DNA from 3 places in the Pseudarthrobacter sp. RHLT1-30-1 genome. Region 2 is predicted to be linked to each of the others. Evidence: riboswitches for the same ligand, from Rfam matches in the RefSeq annotation. Region 2 holds a riboswitch; each other region holds the start of a gene.
What was found. A riboswitch is a leader RNA that binds a small molecule or an ion and turns the genes downstream of it on or off. The one in region 2 is predicted to bind S-adenosylmethionine.
Positions count from the first base shown of each region.

Region 1: another riboswitch for S-adenosylmethionine. It lies ahead of AC50YM_RS00915 (cobalamin-independent methionine synthase II family protein); the one in region 2 lies ahead of AC50YM_RS05000 (ABC transporter substrate-binding protein).
Region 3: another riboswitch for S-adenosylmethionine. It lies ahead of metX (homoserine O-acetyltransferase MetX); the one in region 2 lies ahead of AC50YM_RS05000 (ABC transporter substrate-binding protein).

Region 1 is NZ_JBWZCG010000001.1:185,368-190,081, reverse strand. It holds gene AC50YM_RS00925 (DUF3151 domain-containing protein) at 1-380, shown strand, start outside; gene AC50YM_RS00920 (uracil-DNA glycosylase family protein) at 532-1,164, opposite strand; gene AC50YM_RS00915 (cobalamin-independent methionine synthase II family protein) at 1,337-2,545, opposite strand; SAM riboswitch class I at 2,556-2,657, opposite strand; gene AC50YM_RS00910 (adenylosuccinate synthase) at 2,938-4,227, shown strand; gene AC50YM_RS00905 (hypothetical protein) at 4,574-4,714, shown strand, end outside.
Region 2 is NZ_JBWZCG010000004.1:83,329-88,042, forward strand. It holds gene AC50YM_RS04995 (ABC transporter permease) at 1-304, opposite strand, end outside; gene AC50YM_RS05000 (ABC transporter substrate-binding protein) at 311-1,972, opposite strand; SAM riboswitch class I at 2,073-2,161, opposite strand; gene AC50YM_RS05005 (N-acetylglucosamine-6-phosphate deacetylase) at 2,311-3,570, opposite strand; gene AC50YM_RS05010 (DUF1206 domain-containing protein) at 3,579-4,454, opposite strand; gene trmB (tRNA (guanosine(46)-N7)-methyltransferase TrmB) at 4,514-4,714, opposite strand, start outside.
Region 3 is NZ_JBWZCG010000010.1:20,057-24,770, reverse strand. It holds gene AC50YM_RS09180 (MFS transporter) at 100-1,479, opposite strand; gene metX (homoserine O-acetyltransferase MetX) at 1,662-2,840, opposite strand; SAM riboswitch class IV at 2,851-2,966, opposite strand; gene AC50YM_RS09170 (bifunctional o-acetylhomoserine/o-acetylserine sulfhydrylase) at 3,093-4,409, opposite strand; SAM riboswitch class IV at 4,473-4,588, opposite strand.

The sequences.
Region 1 (4,714 bases), on a different contig from region 2:
TGCCCGCCGAGACCGAGGTCTACGCAGCGCTGGAGGCCGGCCAGGAGGCCCTGGACCTGGTGGAAAAGCACCCGACGTCCTCGCTGCTCTGGGCGGTGCTGGCCGAGGAAGCGTGGGCCGAGGGCCGGACCATCGACTCGTACGCCTACTCCCGGGTCGGCTACCACCGCGGCCTGGACTCGCTGCGCCGCAACGGCTGGCGCGGCGTGGGTCCCATCCCGTGGGAGCACGAGCCCAACCGCGGTTTCCTGCGCGCGCTGTATTCGCTGGGACGCGCCTCCGCGGCGATCGGTGAAGCCGAGGAGCCGGAGCGGATCGAGAAGTTCCTCAAGGACTCCGACCCCACCGCCAAGGCCGCCATCGAAGCGGAAAAGCGCTAACCCCTCCCGGCACCACGAAGCAACGCGGGGTCACTTCCGGCCCATTCCACCCCCTGGGATGGGCCGGAAGTGACCCCGCGTTGTTTGTTAAACAACGACGGCGGGCGTCCACCAGAAGGTGGGCGCCCGCCGTCGTCGGTGCGGGTAGAGACTAGCTGGTCTTGGCCAGACCGGTGCGGGCCATCGCGTCCGCGTAGACGGTGCCCATCTCGTCGAGGTACTGCTCCTGGCGGGCAGGGGTGCCGGCGAAGGCGCGGCCGCTGAGCGAGCGGACCTTGTAGGTCTTAAGGCCGCGGCGCCAGATCATCGGCACCTCGGTCTTGAGGAGCAGGTTCGCGAGGCGGTTGGCCTCGGTGCCGTGAGCCACGATCACTGAGGCGCGGGGCACCACGGCGAGGAACTTCAGCAGCGGCTTCAGGCCCGCGGAAATCTGGTCGGGCGTGAACTTGCCGTTCGGCTCGCCCGGGACGTACCAGGGGTGAACGTTCCACGGCATAACGTACTCGGGGCGCAGGCCCAGCTTCCAGTGGACGCCGAGCAGGCGGGTGGCGGCTTCCTCGTCCCCGGCAGTGATGAAGCCTGACTCATCCTCGGTCCCGATGTTGGAGAAGAGGCTGATGATGCGGCACTCATCGATGTCGTGCATCGGATCCACGTAGGGGACATTCATGCCAGCTTTGGTTGCCTGCAGCGTGTCGCACAGCTCGTTGACGGCTGCGACGCTAGGTTCATAGCGGCGGCTCAGAAGCTGTTCGCGGGAATTTTCAGTGGCCAAGGCTGTCATATATTGCTGAGTCTCCTGCGGGTTTGGTGAAGCTGCCAGACCGTACGTGGGCACGCCAAGCACCGGGTACGTAATGTACGGTGTGGTTTGAAAATGTGGTGTGGACCGATTCCTGGTCGATCCTTACTAGTCTATCAAGTCCCACGAAATGCCGTTCCCGCGCGAGGGACTGCTACCAGAGCCGCGCCGAGGCGCGGCGGGCGCCTTCCCCCAAGGATTCCAGCTTGGCAAAGGCAATTTGGGGGTGCACCCGGCCGCCGAGACCGCAGTCTGTGGAGGCAATCACATTTTCCCGGCCCACCAATTGGGCGAAGCGGACGAGCCGGTCAGCCACGAGGTCCGGGTGTTCAACGACGTTGGTGGCGTGGGAGACGACGCCGGGGATGATGACTTTTCCGTCCGGGAGCCTGGTCTCCTCCCAGACCCGCCATTCGTGCTCGTGGCGGACGTTGGCGGCCTCGAAGGAGTAGCCGCCAGCATTGACCTGCAGCACCGAGTCGATGATGTCCGCGAAGGGGATATCCGTGGTGTGCGGGCCGTGCCAGGAGCCCCAGCAGACGTGCAGCCGGATCTGGTCCTGCGGAAGGTCGCGCAGGGCCCAGTTGGTGGCCTCGACCCGTAGCTGGATGAACTTGAGGTAGTCGGCCAGGGCCGGTTCCGGGTTGATCTGGTCCCAGCTCTCGGCCAGCGAGGGATCGTCGAGCTGGACCGTGAGCCCGGCGTCGATGATGGCCTTGTACTCCTCGCGCATGGCGTCGGCGCAGGCGTAGAGGAGTTCCTCGTCCGTCTTGTAGTACTCGTTGGCCACGCGGGCGCAGGAGCCGGGGGACAGGGAAGCGACGAAGCCCTCGGACAGGCCCGCCGCGGCCAGGCCCGTCTTCAGGTCGGCGATGTCCGAGCCCACGAGGGCGTGGCCGGTGTAGGTCAGCGGGCCGGCGATCTTCGGTTGCGTGACACTCTTGCGGTGCGCCAGGATCCCGGAGGACGGATCGGTGTAGGCGTCGTCGAACTTCTGCCGGTCGCGCCGGTCCGGGAACGTGGTCAGGACGATGTTCCCGGGGGTGGAGCGGTGTACCGCGGCGTCTTTCCAGCGGTCCACCTCCGTGGGCTCAAGCCCGCCGAGCCGGCTGAAGGAGTAGTTCCACCACGCTCCATAGTCCACCGAGTTGGACATGGTGTGCCCGTATTCGCCGTCGTTGGCGATCTCGAGGCCGAGGTCTTTCTGGCGCTGCACGATGTCCACCACGGAGGTTTCCAGCAGGTCCAGGAATTCGGGGCTGATGCCGTCCACTTCCTTGGCCTCGTTCGCCGCGATCAGCTCGGCGGTGCGGGGCAAGGAGCCGGCGTGGGTGGCGCGGATATGGTCGGTGTTCTGCTGCATGAGTGGTTCCTTTGCATCGGTCCTGGCGGTAGCACCGTTGCCGTCACAGGGGAGTGTCCGCAGGTTGCTGCGGCGTCAATGGTCCAGGTCCCTCGGCCGCTCGGGATGGTCAACTCTTACTAAATTCCACCACGGAGACCCGCGCAAGTCCGCGCGCCGAAGTTTCGCTGGCCGGACACCGGGTCATTACCGCAACGGCCCGCAAAGTCCATTGGATGGCCAAATGGGTGGCCGCCACGGCTATCGGCTAAACTTGGGTGGTAAGAGCCCCGGACTCTGGCGTTGATGGTAAGAGCACAGCGGTAGATTCGGGGCATTCTCATGAACGGCGCCCAGCTCCGGATCACCCTGGTGAATCCGGAACCCGGCCCGAACGAATGGGGGAGGATCCCATGCCAGCAATCGTGATCGTCGGAGCCCAATGGGGCGACGAAGGCAAAGGTAAAGCCACTGACCTGCTTGGTGGCCGAGTCGACTACGTCGTCAAGCCCAATGGTGGCAACAATGCCGGGCACACCGTCGTCGTAGGCGGTGAGAAGTATGAGCTCAAGCTCCTTCCGGCCGGCATCCTGAGCCCCAACGCCATTCCGATCATCGGCAACGGCTGCGTGGTGAACCTCGAGGCGCTGTTCCAGGAGATCGACGGACTGGAAGCCCGCGGTGCGGACACCTCCAGGCTGCGTATCTCCGCCAACGCCCACCTCGTGGCGCCCTACCACCAGGTCCTGGACAAGGTCACCGAGCGGTTCCTCGGCAGCCGCGCCATCGGCACGACCGGCCGCGGTATCGGCCCGGCCTACATGGACAAGGTGGCCCGCCTCGGCATCCGCGTCCAGGACGTTTTCGACGCGTCGATCCTGCGCCAGAAGGTCGAAGGATCGCTGCGGCAGAAAAACGAACTGCTGGTCAAGGTCTACAACCGCCGCGACATCGAGGTGGACGAGATCGTGGACTACTTCCTGTCCTTCGCCGAACGCCTCCGCCCGCTGGTCATCGACAGCACCTATGTCCTGAACACCGCCCTGGACGAGGGCAAGGTGGTCCTCATGGAGGGCGGCCAGGCCACGTTCCTGGACGTCGACCACGGCACCTACCCGTTCGTGACCTCCTCCAACCCGACCGCCGGCGGCGCCTCGGTAGGCTCCGGCATCGGCCCCACCCGGATCTCGCGGTCCATCGGCATCATCAAGGCGTACACCACCCGTGTCGGCGCCGGCCCGTTCCCCACGGAACTCTTCGACGAGATGGGCATGTACCTGCAGAAGACCGGCGGCGAGTTCGGCGTCAACACCGGCCGGCCGCGCCGCTGCGGCTGGTACGACGCCGTGCTGGCGCGGCACGCCTCGCGGGTCAACGGCTTCACGGACTACTTCGTCACCAAGCTGGACGTGCTCACCGGCATCGAACAGATCCCGGTCTGCGTGGCCTACGACGTCGACGGCGTCCGGCACGACGAAATGCCGATGACGCAGACCGAGTTCCACCACGCCAAACCGATCTTCGAGCTTTTCGAGGGCTGGACCGAGGACATCACCGGTGCCCGCACCCTGGACGACCTCCCGGAGAACGCCAGGAACTACGTGCTGGCGCTCGAGAAGCTTTCCGGCACGCGCTTCTCCGCGATCGGCGTTGGCCCGGACCGCGACCAGACCATCGTGATCAACGACCTGATCAACGACTAGTACTGCCCGCGGCGGACGCTCATTCCGGCGCCCGACGGCGGCGGGTCACCTGAAAGGGTGGCCCGCCGCCGTCGCCGTTAAAGCCGGTGTTACCGCTCCGCCGGGCAGCCCCCGGAGAAAGTTCCGGATGGTGCGTAACCTTTCGGGGCCGCCGGGCGATTACTCCTTTGTAAGCGCCGCCGGATGATGGACCCCCCCACCAGGAATCCGGCCGGCCTTCCATGTAAGTGCAGGCCGGCCCGCCCCGTGCGGCGCCGGCCGGCCTTCGAAAGATAGCGCGGGCTGTTGACTGCCCCCACGCGGCTTCAGCCGGCTACACCCAAAAAACAAAGGATGTACGTTTCTTATGCAGAGTGTTAGCAAGACCACCAAGATTGCTGTCAGCGCCGCCATTATCGTTGTCGGAGGCTTCTCCGGTGTCGGCCTGGCCAACGCGGCCCAGGTTTCGAGCACCCAGCAGGCTGAAGTGACCCCCGCTACGCCCGCC
Region 2 (4,714 bases):
CCAGGGTGGATCCGGCCACCGCACCGATGCGGGCCGCCACCGACTGCCCGGAGGCCAGGGAGTACCCGACGTCTCCACCGAGCAACTGCCCAAGCTGGTTGAAGTACTGCACCAGCAGCGGCTGGTCATAGCCGTACTGGGCCTTCATGGCATCAATGGTCGCCTGGTCAGCCGCTGCGTCCGCCGAGAGGAAGATCGTGACCGGATCGCTGGGCAGCAGCTGGATTGCCAGGAAAACGAGCGTGTACGCCAGCCAGATGACAAGCAGTGCCTGTCCGAGGCGCCGCGCAAAGTAGAGGCCCATGACCATCTACTTGCCGGTCTTCCAGGCGCCCTGGAAGATCGGTGCGGTGCCGGAGGTGAATTCGACATGCGACTTCGCATTGGCGCCGTAGACCTGGACCTCGTCCCAGAGCACGAGGGCCAACGCCTGGTCGACCACCAGCGCGCGCTGCTCGTCGGCGACGGACTGCTTGTGCGCGGCGGCGGTGGTGGCGGCGCGTTCCGTGGCGAAGAGTCCATTGAGCTGCTGGTCCGCGTTCAACGTCTGCGTGTTGGTGACCGGGCCGAAGACTGGCCCCAGGCCGCCGTAGGCAAACTGCCGGGTCCCGAAGAATTCCACGTTGGGATCCTTCATGGCAGTCGCCAGGAAGGCGTTGTCCGCGGCCCGGTTGACCAGCTTCACGCCGATCTCGCGCCACTGCTGCTCGATCAGTTCGAAAGCGGGCTTGATGACCACGGAGTTGTTTGATGACGTGACGGTGACCTCAAGCTTCTGGCCGTCCTTGGCGCGGATGCCGTCGGAGCCGACTGCCCATCCGGCTTCCTCCAGCAGGCTCTTGGACTTCTCCGGGTTGTAGGCCAGATCGGCGGAGAGATCAACGAAGTCAGGCGCTTCACGGTTCAGGATGGAACCGGCGAGCTCGTAGCTGTCGGAGAGCACCGTGTCCTTGAGTGTCGGCCGGTCGATCCCAAACTGCAGCGCCTGGCGGACCTTCGCGTCCGCCAGCTTGCCGCTGCCGACCCGCACTGCCGCCATGTTTGCCGTCAAGTCAATGCCCTTGGCCGGCAGGACCTGGTTGCCGCTGCCGGCAAGGGCAGTCTCGTCGGCCGGCTGCAGTCCGCGGACCAGATCAACCTGGCCGGTCTGCACGGCACCCGCACGGTGTGCCACCTCCGGCAGGTACTTCACGACGACCTTGTCCAGGTAGGCGGCGCCCTGGTTGGCAGCACCCTCCGGAGCCCAGGCGTAGTCGGAACGCTTTGCCAGGACGATTTCCTCATCGGCCTTCTCTGATTCGAAGGTGAAGGGGCCCGATCCGGAGATTTTCGCGATGGCCGACTGGCCGGCGTTATCGAGGGTGAGGGTCTTTGCCGACACGAGTCCTGCGGTGACGGAGGACGTGGCGCGCAGGAAGTTGGCGTCGGGGGAGGACAGGGTTACTTCCACCTGGTCCTCGCCGATGACCTGCGAGGACTTGTAGGCGGAGAAATCAACGTTCGGCTGGATCTTCGCGCCCTCGATACCCTTCCCCAGCGCCTCGAAGTTTGCCTGGACCGCTTTGGCGTCCAGCGGTGTCCCGTCGCTAAAGCTCACGCCCGGGCGGATCGTGAAGGTGAACTTGGTCTGATCCTCACTTGCGGTGAACTTGCTGGCGATCCAGGGGACGAGCTCGCCCTTAATGGCATCGAAATAGGTCAGCCGGTCCAGCACGCTGTTCAGGACGTTCGCCTTCTCGTAAAAGCGCGCCGCCTGGGTCTGGAAGTTATTGATCGGGGTGACCTCGGCGAAGACGAACGTCCCGCCCTGCACCGGGGTTCCATCCTGGGTCTGCGATGCCGCGGCGCCGGCCGGGTTGGCGCCGCAGGCGCTCAGGGCCAGGGCCGCCGCCCCCATCAGGGTCAGCAAGCGCAGCGGGCGGCGTTTGGCCTTCGCGTTCGTCGTGGCCGTGCGTGATCTATTGGTATCCATCGGGGATCCTCTCGGTCATGACCGAGGAACTCCAGAATCACAGGCCCCACCCGCCAGCCACCGCAAAGGCGCAGGTCGGAGGTACTTGGGATCGTGGCAATATCCATCGGTCCTGGCATTAGCACCGTGCCCGAAGGGTGGTTGCTACGGCGTCATCGAGCCAGGTCTCTCAGCCGATCTGGATGGTTGGTAATTCGTTCAGAAGGACTTTTTTCGTTGCGGCAACCGTTTCGGCTGGCGGCAACACCTACTTTCCTGCAGAATCTTCGATTTTCCAATAATGACGACACGTTCTGAAACAAACGATCACAAACGCCCCAGTTTCGCGCCCGGGGGCGTCATGACTGTGGCCGCGTCAGGGCGTGTCCGCCGCGCAGGACCACGACGAGCCGGAAGTCGTGGTCCACCGCCACGACGTCGGCGCGCCTGCCCGGCCGCAGGCTCCCGATCTCGGTTCCAAGACCCAGGATCCCGGCCGGAACCAGGGTCGCGGCTTTGACGGCGTCTGCGGGTGCGACGCCGGCGGCGATGGTCCGGCGGACGACGTCGAGCAGCGTGGCAGTGCCGCCGGCGAGGGCACCGCTGCTCTTCAGGGCCGCCACGCCGTCGCGCACCACCACGGGGGAGCGGCCGAGTTCGTAGTCGCCGTCGGGCAGGCCGGTCGCCGCCATGGAATCGGTGACCAGGGCGACGTTGCCGGCGCCGACCAGCCCGAACACCATCCGGACGGTCTCGGCGTCCAGATGGACGCCGTCGCCGATGAGTTCCACCGCCACGGTGCCGGCGGCCGCGAGGCGCAGGCATGCTGCCACGGGACCGGGGCTCCGGTGGTGGAGCGGCGGCATCCCGTTGAACAGGTGCGTCACCGTCGGCCGCCGGCCCGTTCCCCGCAGGGCTTCCGCCGCGGCGGCCAGCGAGTTTGCGGCGGTCTGGGCATCGGCGTCGGTGTGGCCCAGGGAAGGTGTCACACCGTTCCCGGCGAGCAGGCTGACCAGCCCGGCGGCTCCGGGCAGTTCGGGGGCATACGTCATGGTCGTGAGCGTGCCGCCGGCCGCGTGCAGCAGCCGGCGCAGCAGCTCAGGGTCCGGGTCCCGAAGCCACGCCGGGTCCTGCGCCCCGCAGCGGGCGCGGGCGAGGAACGGGCCTTCGGCGTGGATGCCGGCGATGAGGCCCTCGTCGGCGAGCGGCCGCAGCACCCCCATTCCCCGGAGGAGCTCCTCCGCCGGCGCGGTCACGAGGCTGGCCAGCAGCGTTGTGGTTCCGTTGCGGTGCAGAAATTCGACGGCCGCGCGGCACGCCGTGTTGTCACCGGTGGGAAAATCGCCGCCGGCTGCACCATGGCAGTGCAGGTCAACGAGCCCGGGAAGGATCGAACTGCCCGCCGGAAGGTCGATCTCCGCCACGTGGCCGAAGCCCGCGGCGCGGACGCCGGCGTCGAAGCCCGCGGCGTCGAAGCCGCTCCGCGGCCCGGCATAGGAGATCCCGCCGCCGGCCACCGCCACGACGGAATCAGCGGTGGCGGCGCCGTCGGTGATCAGTGTTCCGGTCAGGACGAACGAGGAACCCGGGCCGGGGCCGCGGATGTCCGGGCTGGGCATGTCCGGCCTTACATCTTGGCGAGTTTGGCCCGCACCATCATAAAGATGCCGTAGAAGATCAGGCCGACGCCGACGGCTGCCAGGATGTACAGGCCGAACGGCTGGTCGCGAAGGGCCTTCAGGCCGCCGTCGAGCCCGGTGGACTCCTCAGGGTGGGCCGTCACCGTGGCGATGATGACCAGCAGCCCCACCAGCAGCAGGACGATGCCTTTCGCGGCGTATCCGACGACGCCGAGGATGGTCACCGCCGAGCGTGCCCGCGGCGAGGCGGGGAGCCGGAGGTATTTGGTGAAGGACTGCCGGAAGCCCCGGATGGCGTAGATGATGCCGGCGATGGCCACGCCCGCGCCGACGACGAGCAGCAGCGCGTAGCCGCCCGGGGCTTTCAGGATGGACGCCGTGAGGTCGCTGGTGGAGCTGGTGTGTTCCTTCCCGGCGCCGTTGGCGAAAGAGAACAGGGTGAGGGCGAGTCCGGCGTAGACCACCGCCTGGAGGGCGGCTTTGGCCTTTTTCCCCAGCTTTTTCTTCGCCGGCAGGTGTTCAAAATCGAAGATCGCATCGCTGGCCTGCCAGATCGCAAGGGCCACGCAGGCTACGAAGGAACTCCAGAGCAGCAACGGCCCTGCCGGCTGCGCGGCGAGTTGCTCCACGGCGCCACTGACGTCGGCCTCGCCTTCGCCACCCATGGCCAGCCGGATCGCGACGAGTCCGATCAGGAAGTGCAGGATGCCGCTGACCGCAAAACCGGCACGGGCCACCAGCTCCAGTGCGCGGGAATTCGTGACGCTTTCGGCCGCGTCCGCGGCGTCCTTCAGTTCTCTTTTGATGGCGGGTTCCTCGACTGACTCGGTGGTTCTGCCGGACGTCCATTCCGCCCGGATCATGCCTTTCCGTAATCGTGCCACGCGAAGCCCGCCGGGAACAGCACTGACGTGTGGCGGGACTAGCGGCGCCGGTAACTGAGGTCGAAGATGAGCCGGCCGGCGTCGTGCGCCTTGTTCTCGAAACTCGTCAGGATCCGCCCATCGAACCGCGGCGCCCAGCCGCCGGCCTCATCGGTTCCCTCATTGGGGCCGGTGTGTTCGGTGCTTACCGGGGCGCGGCCCTCCTTCACCGGGGCCCCGCCCACGAGGGACTCGACGCC
Region 3 (4,714 bases), on a different contig from region 2:
TTCCGCCTTTGCGGAACCCGGGCTGCTGCATATTCGCACTGCCTTGCGGGCAGTTGCTTGCTTGTTGCCTGTTACTTCTTGGCTGTTACTTCTTGCCTTTTACTTCTTGCCTGCGGCAAGCAGGTCCGCGGTGCCCTTGGCATCGGCGGCGTCGACGTCGTGCAGGGAGATGCCGCGGGTTTCCTTGAGGAAGAACACCGCCACCATCGTGACCAGGCAGGCGCCGAGCAGGTAGACAGCCACCGGGGTGGAGGACTTGAACTGGCTCAGCAGGGCGGTGGCGATGATTGGGGCCATTGAACCGGCCACGATCGAGGTGACCTGGTAGCCCAGCGAGACGCCGGAGTAGCGCATCCGGGTCGGGAACATCTCAGCCATGATGGCCGGCTGGCCGGCATACATCAGGGCGTGGAAGAGCAGGCCGATCGTGATGGCGGCGAGGATGATGAGGTCGTTCTTGGTGTCCATCATCGGGAAGGCGAAGAAGCCCCAGGTGCCGCCCAGGATGGCACCGGCCATGTAGACCGGCTTGCGGCCGAAGTGGTCGGACATGCGGCCGACCATGGGCACCACCGCGAAGTGGACGAGGTGCGCCGCCAGCAACAGAAGGAGGATCCGTGAGGTGTCCGTCTGGACAACCACCTTCAGGTAGGTGATGGAGAACGTGACCACGAGGTAGTACAGGATGTTTTCCGCGAAGCGAAGGCCCATCGCGGTGAAAACACCACGCGGGTAGCGGCGGAACACCTCTCCGACGCCGTAACCCTTCTTCTCGACGGTGACTTCCTTCTGGGCCTCCAGGAAGATGGGGGCGTCCGTGACCTTGGTCCGGATGTAGTAGCCGATCAGCACGATCACGGCCGAGAGCCAGAAGGCCACACGCCAGCCCCAGCTGAGGAAGTCGGCGGAAGACAGCGTGGAGCTCAGGATGAACAGCACGGCCGTGGCCAGCAGGTTGCCCAGCGGAACGGCGGACTGCGGCCAGCTGGACCAGAAGCCGCGGGATTTGCTTGGGCTGTGCTCTGCCACGAGGAGGACGGCGCCGCCCCATTCACCGCCGACGGCGAAGCCCTGGGCGAAGCGCAGGAACACCAGGAGGGCCGGGGCCCAGTAGCCGATCTGCTGGAAGGTCGGCAGGCAGCCCATCGCGAAGGTCGCGACGCCCACCAGGATGATGCTGAGCTGGAGCAGCTGCTTGCGGCCGAACTTGTCGCCGAAGTGGCCGAAGACGATGCCGCCGATCGGCCGGGCGACGAAACCAACAGCGTAGGTCAGGAAGGCGGCAATGATGCCGTCCAGTTCCGAGCCGGAGTTGGGGAAAAAGGTCTTACCGAAAACGAGGGTCGCCGCGGAGGCGTAGAGGAAGAACTCGTACCACTCAACTACGGTGCCGGCCATGGAGGCCGTTACTACCTTCTTCAGGCCGGACGACTTGACGTCTTCCTCTTGGGGGCGCCTGGCGGCGTTTTGAGAACTCATTTTCGACTCCTTTGGTGTCTCCGTCGACACCCTATGGACCTTTGCGGCGGTGGACGCCTGTGATTTGTGACACGCGGCATCATTCTCAACGAGTATGGACGTTCACGCCCGCAGGCTCAACGGCCATTAGTGCAGAGCGTATCTGCATAAATGCACACCCGGCCCGGTTTTTGGTCGAAGGACTAGCCGAAGAAGTGCTGCCGGAGCTGGTTGGTGAGCTGGCCGATCTCGGTCAGGAAGCCGTCATGCCCGATCGGCGCCTCGATGGTGTGCACGGCCACGTCACCCGGCAGGGCAGCGGCGAGGGCATCGGACTGGGCCGGGAAGTACAGCCGGTCCGAGTCGACGGCTGCCACCAGGAACTGCGCCGTGGTCGGAGCCAGGGCCTCGGTGAGGGCGCCGCGGCCCCGGCTGATGTCGTGGCTCATGAGCGCCTCGGTGATGGCGATGTAGCTGTTCGCATCGAAGCGCCGGACCAGTTTGTTGCCCTGGTGGTCCAGGTAGCTCTCGACCTGGTAGCGTCCCCGGCCGGCCAGGGACCCGGCTTCGAGCGGGGACTCGGAGTCCTGGGCGTTCCGGCCGAACCGCTCGTCCAGCTCTGCGGCGGAACGGTAGGTGATGTGCGCTATCCGCCGGGCGAGGGCCAGGCCCGCTTCCGGCTCCGGGCCGCCGTAGTAATCTCCGCCGTTGAAATTGGGATCCTGCCGGATCGCCAGCGTCTGCGCCTGCGCGAAGGCAATCTGTTCGGCGGTGCTGCTCGCCCCGACGGAAATCACGGCGCAGCGCTGGACCCGCTCCGGACAGCTGACCGCCCACTCCAGGGCCCGGGCCCCGCCCAGGGAACCACCGAGCACGGCGAACCAGCTGCGGATGCCCAGGGCGTCCGCCAGCCGTGCTTCGGCCGCCGTCGTGTCCCGGAGCGTGACGAGCGGGAACCGTGAGCCCCAGGGCTTTCCGTCGGGAGCCGTGGTGGAGGGCCCGGTGGAGCCGTAGCAGCCACCGAGGATGTTGATCGAGACGACGAAGTACTTGTCCGTGTCCACGGGAGCACCGGGGCCGGCGAGCTGCTCCCACCAGCCGGGCTCCTCGCTGTCGCCGCGCGTGACGTGGGTGTCCCCCGTGAGCGCGTGCTCGATCAAAACCGCGTTGGAGCGGTCCGCGTTGAGGGTCCCCCAGGTCTCGTAGCCGAGGGTGACGTCCGGCAGCCGGGCGCCGGATTCGAGTTCCAGGTCGCCGATCCGGAGGTGCCGGACGGTTCCGTCCGGGACCGCCGGGGCAGCGCCCTGGCCGGCCGGGGCGGGGGCGTGGGGTTGGGTGGTCGTGGTTACAGATGCACCCTGGCGGGTGGCGGCAATCGTCATTTGGGACCTCACTTCGCGCTTGCCCACCGTCAGCTGACCGGCGGGCCAGGTCTTCACCCGGGGCACCCCGCCGCAAATGGAGGGTTGCCGGCCAGCAAGCCGGGGCTGTCGCTGGCGCTCATGACCTTCCTTGAGTCTACGAAACGCGGCGGGCAGGTGGCGAAGATTGTGACGTCCGTGTGACTCCCCGCGTTGGACCGGCGCCCGGGCAGCCCAGGCTGTCCCAGACCTGGCGCCGGGCGCCGGTGCTGCTCAGGCGGTCTTGGCCGCGCGGAATCCGGCGTCGAGGTCGGCGAGGATGTCGTCGATGTGTTCCAGGCCTACGGAGAGCCGCACCAGGCCGGGGTTCACGCCGGCGATGGTCTGCTGTTCCGGGGAGAGCTGGCTGTGCGTGGTCGACGCCGGGTGGATGACCAGCGAGCGCACGTCGCCGATGTTGGCCACGTGCGAGTGCAGTTCGAGGGCGTCGACGAACCGCTTTCCGGCTTCGGCTCCGCCGGCGATGTTGAAGGCGACGACGGCGCCGGTCCCCTTGGGCCCGTATTTGCGGCCGCGCTCGTACCAGGGGCTGGAGGGCAGCCCCGCGTAGGCGACGGATTCGACGTCGTCCCTGGCTTCGAGCCATTCAGCCACCCTGATGGCGTTCGCGACGTGCCGCTCCACCCGCAGGCTCAGGGTTTCGATGCCCTGGGCGATGAGGAAGGCGTTGAACGGGGACACCGCCGAGCCGAGGTCGCGCAGCAGCTGGACGCGGGCCTTGAGGATGTAGGACAGGTTGGCGCCGAGGGCACCGTCCGCGCCGAGGTCCCGGGCGTAGACGAGGCCGTTGTAGGTGGGGTCGGGGGTGTTGAAGCCGGGGAAACGCTCCGGGTCCTTGCCGAAATCGAAGTTGCCGGAATCCACGATCACTCCCGCGATCGCGGCGCCGTGGCCGCCGAGGTACTTCGTGGCGGAGTGCACCACGATGTCCGCACCCCACTCGATCGGCCGGATCAGGTACGGGGTGGAGAGCGTGTTGTCCACGATCAGCGGGACACCGGCCTCGTGCGCCACCTGTGAGATGCCTTCGATGTCCAGCACGTCCTGGCGCGGGTTGGAGACGACTTCGCCAAAGAACAGCTTGGTGTTCGGCTGCACGGCGTCGCGCCACTGGGCTAGGTTGTCGGGGTCCTCCACGAAGGTGACAGAGATGCCGAACTTTTTCAGCGTATGCGCCAGCAGGTTGTAGGTGCCGCCGTAGAGGCTGGGGCTCGCCACCACATGATCCCCGACCTCGGCGACGTTGAGGATCGCGAAGGTTTCCGCGGCCTGGCCGGAGCTCAGCAGCAGTGCCGCGAGCCCGCCTTCCAGGCTGGCCACCCGCTGTTCCACCGCGTCCTGGGTGGGGTTGCCGATCCGGGTGTAGATGGGGGCAAGTTCGGCCAGGGCGAAGCGGTTGGCGGCGCTCTCGGCGCTGGGGAAGACGAACGACGTCGTCTGGTAGATCGGCAGCGAGCGGGCGCCGGTGGCGCTGTCCGGCTCCTGGCCGGCATGGATCTGGCGGGTTTCGAAGGACCAGGCGTTCGACATCGGGACACTCCTCAAGGGACTGGGCACAGGCATTCCGGAGCCTCTTGGCCCGGGTCAGCACTGGCGCCGCGCTTGCCTTCCGGCGGGCGCCGGACGGCCAGGTCTTCACCCGGGGCACCCCACCGCGATACGAGGGTTGCCGGCCAGCAAGCCGGGGCTCTGTGCTGGCACTCATGACCTGCCCTCAGTCTAGGAAGCGGTGACGGGTCGTGAATAGCTTTGTGACGAAGATGAAGCTGGATGCGCGGCGGGGGCTGTCAGTCGCGTTGGAGCGCCACTGACACCCCATTGACGCCCTATTGACA